2 regions of the Clostridium sp. CTA-17 genome follow, and region 2 is predicted to be linked to the other one. Evidence: predicted binding sites of a transcription regulator. Region 2 holds the regulator's gene; the other holds the start of a gene.
The links. Region 2 encodes HrcA, which represses chaperone genes, less so after heat shock. Its sites were predicted from a motif close to TGTTAGCACTCNNNNNNNNNGAGTGCTAACA; they were not measured.
Positions count from the first base shown of each region.

Region 1: a site for HrcA is predicted at 2,022-2,052, ahead of htpG (molecular chaperone HtpG). Genes of this name have one in related genera too.

Region 1 covers NZ_BAAABF010000005.1:17,417-21,309, forward strand. Annotated here, with positions in the region: gene ACYUCG_RS09750 (beta-class carbonic anhydrase) at 1-561, shown strand, start outside; gene ACYUCG_RS09755 (putative ABC transporter permease) at 705-1,343, shown strand; gene ACYUCG_RS09760 (zinc ribbon domain-containing protein) at 1,368-1,757, shown strand; gene htpG (molecular chaperone HtpG) at 2,088-3,893, shown strand, end outside.
Region 2 covers NZ_BAAABF010000004.1:86,222-90,114, forward strand. Annotated here, with positions in the region: gene dnaK (molecular chaperone DnaK) at 1-826, opposite strand, end outside; gene grpE (nucleotide exchange factor GrpE) at 883-1,509, opposite strand; gene hrcA (heat-inducible transcriptional repressor HrcA) at 1,540-2,559, opposite strand; gene hemW (radical SAM family heme chaperone HemW) at 2,756-3,889, opposite strand.

The sequences.
Region 1 (3,893 bases), on a different contig from region 2:
GTGAGAAGACTAGAAGAGATTTTAGAATTTAACAAGAGTTTTGTGGAAAATAAGGAATATGAGAAATATAAAGCAACTAAAAAGCCAGAGAAAAAATTAGTAATTTTATCTTGTATGGATACTAGGCTTACTGAGTTATTGCCAAAAGCTATGAATATAAAAAATGGAGATGCAAAGATAATAAAAAATGCTGGGGCTACAATAATGCATCCCTTTGGAAGTATTGTTAGAAGTATACTTGTTGCTATTTATGAATTTAATGCAGAAGATGTTTTAGTTGTAGGACATCATGGCTGTGGTATGAGTAATTTAAATTCTAAAGATATGATAAGCAAAATGGAAGATAGGGGGATATCAGAGGAGACAATCTTAACTATCAAACATTGTGGAATAGATGTGGAAAAATGGCTTCATGGATTTGGATGTGTAGAGGAATCTGTAAAAGAAAGTGTAACATCATTAAAAAATCATCCCTTAATGCCTAGTGATGTAAATGTGCATGGACTTGTAATTGATCCACACACAGGAGAACTTAAGGTTATAGTAAATGGATACGAATAAAATAAAAGTTAAAAAACACTTACTTTAATTTATTTAAAGCAAGTGTTTTTTTGGACGGTTAATCAAAATACTTAATATTCACTTATAGATAAGTTTTTTATGGAAGTTATATTATTATATAAATTAATATAGGGGGAGATAGTATGGAGATAAGTAATACCATAAATATTTATAAAATAATATGGATATTTACCATTGGATCTATTTTAGGATATTGTGTAGAAATGATTTGGTGTTATGTAAGAAATGGACACTTTGAAAGTAGAAAAGGATTAATTTATGGACCAATTAGTCCTGTATATGGCATAGGAGGAGTTGCTCTTACATTATTACTTTATAGATTTATTGATTATAATGGAATAATAATATTTTTTATAAGTGCAATTATTGGAGGAGCCTTTGAATATTTATGCTCTTGGGTTCAAGAAAAGGTGTTTGGTAGTGTTTCTTGGGAGTATAATAGTAAAGCTCTAAGCATACATGGAAGAACAAGTGTTGAATATTCTATCTTTTGGGGAATTCTTGGAGTATTTTTCTTAAAGGATATTTATCCATTATTCGATAGGTTTATGGGACTATTTTCTTTTCAAACAGTAAAAATAATCACAGTAATATTTTTAGTACTTTTAATACCAGATATCATAATATCATCTTTAGCTGTAAGGAGAGAAGTAGCAAGGATGAAGGGGATAAAAGCTAAAAATGCATTAGATAGATTTCTTGATAAGAAATATACAGATGAATTTTTGAAAAAAATATATCCTAATATGATATTTAAGTAATAATAAAATTTATAGGAGAATGGCATGTTTTTTATTGGTATATTTGGAATTGAAAATAAACAAAAAGAAGTAAAACAATTAGAAAATATATATTGCAAAACTTGTTCAACAAGAACTATGGGAGCTTTAATAAAGAGTTATGAGTATTTTCATATATTCTTTATTCCTATTTTTAGATGGAATGAAAAGTATTATGTTATGTGTAAAAGATGTAACTCAATATATGAAATTTCAAAGGAAAAGGGAAAAGCCATAGAAAATGGAGAAATTAATGAAGTTAATCTAGAAGATATGACTCTTATTCAAGAGGGGCAAGTTTATGGAAAAAGAGCAGTGAAAAAGGTTTGTCCTAATTGTGGAAAAACTGTAGAGGGAGATTATAATTATTGCCCTTATTGTGGAAGTGAAATTTAAGTGCATATCAATTTGATAAGTACATATTTAAATATTTAAGACTTTTTATTTGAAAATTAAATATATGAGTTTGGTTTGAATTTTATGGGTGTATTAAATTAACTATAAAACCTGAAGAAGTATTATTTTTATAATCTTTGTAGTGAAAATAAAGTTAATTTTATACACCTATTTTGCTATTAAAAATAATATTAAAAAGGTTAAAATCTCATTTTGGATTAAATATTGACATTAATTTCAAAAAGTGTTATATATAAAAATAGAGATTAGCACTCAGTATGTTAGAGTGCTAACAAAGAAGTTTTTTGTTTTGGGAGGGAATAATTCAAAATGGAAAAAAGAGAATTTAAAGCAGAATCAAAAAGACTATTAGACATTGTAATTAACTCTATTTATACAAACAGGGAAATATTTTTAAGAGAATTAATTTCAAATGCTAGTGATGCAATAGATAAGGTTTATTATAAGACTTTGGGAGATAGTTCATTAAATTTCAATAAAGATGATTATTATATAAAAATAAAACCAAATAAAGAAGAAAGAACTCTTACAATATCAGATAAAGGTATTGGTATGACAGAAAAGGAACTTGATGAGAATCTAGGGGTTATAGCTAAGAGTGGTTCTTTACAGTTTAAAAAAGAAAATGAAATCAAAGATGGCTTTGATATTATAGGACAATTTGGAGTTGGATTCTATTCAGGATTCTTAGTTGCAGATAAGATAACAGTAATAACAAAAGCTTTTGGAGCAGATAAAGCATATAAATGGGAATCAGATGGAGTGGATGGATACACAATTTCAGAAGCTGAGAAAGATTCTTTTGGAACTGATATAATTTTACACCTAAAAGCAAACGATGAGGATGAAAATTATGATGAATTCTTAGAAGAATATAAATTAAAATCATTAATTAAGAAATATTCAGATTTTATAAGATACCCAATTAAACTTGATGTTACTAAATCAAGAGTTAAAGAGGGAACAGAAAATGAGCATGAAGAATATGTAGAAGAAGAAACAGTAAATAGCATGGTTCCTTTATGGAGAAGAAATAAAAATGAACTTACTGATGATGACTACAATAATTTTTATGTGGAAAAAAGATTTGGATTTGATAAGCCTTTAAGACACATGCACATAAGTGTTGATGGTATGATAAGCTATAATTCAATTCTTTATATTCCAGAAAATATACCATATGATTATTACACTAAGGAATATGAAAAAGGATTAGAATTATATTCAAATGGTGTTTTAATAATGGAAAAATGCTCAGAGCTTTTACCAGATTACTTTGGATTTGTAAAAGGTATAGTAGATTCTCAAGATTTATCACTTAATATTTCAAGAGAAATGCTTCAACATGATAGACAATTAAGCCGTATTGCTAAAAATATAAAAACTAAAATCAAAAATGAATTAGAGTCTATGATAAAAAATGATAGAGAAAGTTATGAAAAATTCTATAAATCCTTTGGTAGACAGTTAAAATACGGAGTTTATGATGATTTTGGTATGAATAAAGATGAATTAAAAGATTTATTAATGTTCTATTCATCTAAAGAAAAGAAAATGGTAAGCCTAGCTGAATATGTTGAAAGAATGGCTGAAGACCAAAAATATATTTATTATGCTGTTGGTGAATCAAATGAAAGAATAGAGAAAATGCCACAAACTGAAATGGTATTAGACAAAGGTTATGAAATTCTTTATTTCACAGAGGATGTAGATGAATTTGCAATAAAAATGCTTATGAACTACAAAGAAAAAGAATTTAAATCAGTATCTAGTGGTGATTTAGGAATAGAATCAGAAGAAGAAAACAAAAAGGAAAATGAAGAAAACAAGGGTATATTTGAAGCTATGAAGGAAGCTTTAGGAGAAAAAATAAGTGCAGTAAAAGCTTCAAGTAGACTAAAAAATTATCCAGTATGTTTATCTTCAGAAGGTGAAGTTTCAATAGAAATGGAAAAAATATTAAGTGCTATGCCTAATAATCAAGGAGTTAAAGCACAAAAAGTATTAGAAGTTAATACAAATCATGAAGTATTTAACTCATTAAAGGATGCCCTTGAAAATGATAAGGATAAATTTAACCTATATACAAAATTACTTTATAACCAAGCTTTACTT
Region 2 (3,893 bases):
TAGCTCTTGTTAATGTCATATCTATGTGTTTTGGACCAGTTGCATCAGCAGTGATGAATGGTAAGTTGATTAATGTTTGAGTTGATGATGATAACTCAATTTTAGCTTTTTCAGCAGCTTCTTTTAATCTTTGAAGAGCCATTTTATCTTGTCTTAAATCAATTCCGTTTTGAGCTTTAAAGTCTTCTGCTATATAGTCTATAATTCTTTGGTCGAAGTCATCTCCACCTAATCTAGCATCTCCGTTTGTTGATACAACTTCAAATACTCCATCTCCTAAATCTAAGATAGATACGTCGAAAGTACCACCACCTAGGTCATATACTAAGATTTTGTGAGCACTATCCATTTTATCTAATCCATAAGCTAATGATGCAGCTGTTGGTTCGTTGATTATTCTCTTAACATCTAAACCAGCTATTCTACCAGCATCCTTAGTTGCTTGTCTTTCAGCATCATTGAAGTAAGCTGGAACTGTGATAACAGCTTCTGTTACTTTTTCTCCTAAATAAGCTTCTGCATCTGCTTTTAATTTTTGAAGTATCATTGCTGATATTTCTTGTGGTGTATAATCTTTTCCATCTATATTAACTTTATAGTCAGTTCCCATATGTCTTTTTATTGACATTATTGTTTTGTCAGGATTTGTTATTGCTTGTCTTTTAGCAACTTGACCTACTAATCTTTCTCCATTTGCTTGGAATGAAACTACTGATGGAGTTGTTCTAGCACCTTCTGAGTTAGTGATAACTACTGGTTCTCCACCTTCCATAACAGCTACGCATGAATTTGTTGTTCCTAAATCTATACCGATTATTTTACTCATTGTTAATTCCTCCTCTAACAATATCTATAATTTAAACCTGTTAAATGCTAATTAAATTATTTAGTTACAGTTACCATTGAATGTCTGATAACCTTATCCCCTCTCTTGTATCCTTTTTGGAATACTTGAGCTACTTGATTTGGCTCTGCGCCTTCTTGTTCCACAACCATCATTGCTTGATGTAATTCTGGATCAAAACCATTTTCTGTAGATATTTCTTCAACTTGAAGTTTTTCTAAAGCATCCTCAAATTGTCTTACTGTCATTTCAACACCTTTTTTAAGATCTTCAACAGTTCCATCTACAGCTAAGGCTCTTTCTAAGTTATCTAATACTGGAAGCATTTTGATTAAAACATCTTCACATGCATCAGTATATATTCTTTCTTTTTCTTTATCTGTTCTTTTTCTGTAATTTTCATACTCTGCAGATATTCTTAATAATCTATCTTTTAAGGCCTCTAATTCATTTTCTAATTTCTTTGTTTTACTTTTAAACATAGTATTTTCTTCCTTTAAAGCCTTTAATTCTTCAAAATCAATAACTTTTTCATCAGCCTTAATATCTTCTGAAACTTCTTCTACCTCTTCATCAATATTAGGATTTTCAGCTTTTGTTTCGTTATCTAATTCTTCTTGGATATTTTCCTTTAACTCTTCGTTAAAATCTTTATTATCCACCATAAAGCAGCCACACCTCTTCTCTTTTTTTACTTACTTATTCTTTAAAGTTTCATTTAACTCTTTCATAACTTCAGTCATGATTGATAAGACTTTAGAATAATTTATTCTTCTAGGACCTATTAAAGCTATTGTACCTAAAGATCTATCTCCTACATGATATCCAGCTGATATTATTGAACATTCCTTTGCTTCTGGTACAAATATTTCATCACCTATCTTTACAGTCATATCATCACTATCACTTATAAGTTCTGAAATACTTTTTTTATCATGTAAAAGTTCTAAAATCTCCTTAGCTTTGTGAATATTATTATATTCAGGATAATTAAATATATTAATTGTTCCTTCTAAGAATACCTCAGAAGTTTCATCACCTTTTAAACTCTCATAAAGAGCAGGTAAAACTGCATTTACTATATCTTCATATCCGCTTAAAGCTCTATTGAGATTACTAATAACCTCTAAGTTTATTTGCTCAATAGTAAGGTTTTTAAGCCTTTCAGTTATTATCTTACTAATTTTAATAAGTTCTTCAGATATAGGAACACTCTTTACTTTTATGACTGTATTTCTTATTACACCATTATCAGTTACTAAAACACATAAAATACTTACATCATCAACTTTTAAAAGTTGAATTGATTTTACAAAGCTCTTATGTACTGAGGGTGCTTTGACTATACAAGTCATTTTAGTAAGTTCCGATAGAAGAGCACTAGTTTGTTTGATTATTTTATCAACTTCGTACAAGGTACCATCTATTATTGAATTTCTAATAAGCCCTTCCTCTTCAGAGGATAATCTTTCGAATTCAATCATTCTATCAACATATAATCTATATCCTCTGCTTGATGGAATTCTTCCTGCCGAAGTATGAGGCTGTTCTAAAAATCCCATTTCTTCTAAGTCAGCCATTTCATTTCTTATAGTAGCTGAACTTACTCCAAGATTATACTTTTTAGCGATAGTTCTTGAACCAACGGGCTCTCCAGTTGATATATAGTCTTGAATTATAGCTCTTAATATTTGAAGCTTTCTATCGTCTATCACTAATCTCACCTCTTTATTAGCACTCACTCTTAACGAGTGCTAACTAGTACACTATTAATATATTACCTACCAAGTTTTTTGTCAATTCCATTTTTTATCATTTCAAATGAAAATTTCGAATTTTACCTTATTTATTCTTTAATATCTTTATTTTTCTTTTATTTGCTTTAATTTATACCATAACCTATTTTAAATTTTATAATAGAAAATCAGCCATTATTACATTGGATATTTCTATGCCTTTTTCACTTAGAAAAATTCTTCCTGACTCCCTTATTAAAAGCCCTTCATCTATATACTTATTTAGTATTTCTCCATAAACATCATTTATATTCATACCAAATCTCTTTTTAAATTCATTTTCATCTATTCCATTAATTTTTCTAAGCCCCATAAACATAAATTCTTCCATATTATCATTTTTTGAATTATTTATTATTTCTTCTACGGCTTCTCCCTTCTCATTAATAGAATTTATATATTCCTCAACACTACTTATGTTTTTAATTCTTTTCCCATTAATATAAGAAGCAGCTGCTGACCCTACTCCTATCCAGTTATCCATATTCCAATATGCTAAATTATGTCTACATTCTTTTCCCTCTTTAGCATAATTAGAAATCTCATATTGATTAAATCCATTTTCCTCTAAAATTTCTTTTGCTAAGTGGTACATTTTTCTCTCTTCTTCTTCAGTTGGTAGTTTTAACTTATCATTTTCATATAAATTATAAAAAGCAGTTCCCTCTTCTATAATTAGACTATATGCTGATATATGAGCTGACTCTAAAGATATTATCTCTCTTAAAGTCTCTTCCCATTCATTTAATCTTTGATTGGGTAATCCAAACATTAAATCAACATTTATGTTATTAAAGCCAACCTTTTTTGCTAATAAAAAGTTTTCTTTAAAGGTTTTATAGTTATGTATTCTTCCCAGTCCTTTAAGAAGATTATCCTGCTTAGCTTGAAGCCCCATACTGATTCTATTTACACCATACTTCTTCATGACTTCTAGCTTTTCTTCTGTTAAGTTTCCTGGATTACACTCCATAGAGTACTCTATATCTTTTGCCATATTAAGTTTAGCTATTTCTTTTAATAAACATTCTAATTCATTAGATTCTAAAACACTTGGTGTTCCCCCTCCAATAAATATAGTGTTTATTTCTAGATTATTATGTTTCTCTCTTAAATTTATTATTTCCTTATTTAGAGCTTCTATATAGGCCTTTCTTAAATGATCTTTCCTGGCAAAGGAAGGAAAATCACAATAAAGACACTTTTGTGCACAAAAAGGAATGTGTATATATAAGGAAATTTTATCCATAGTT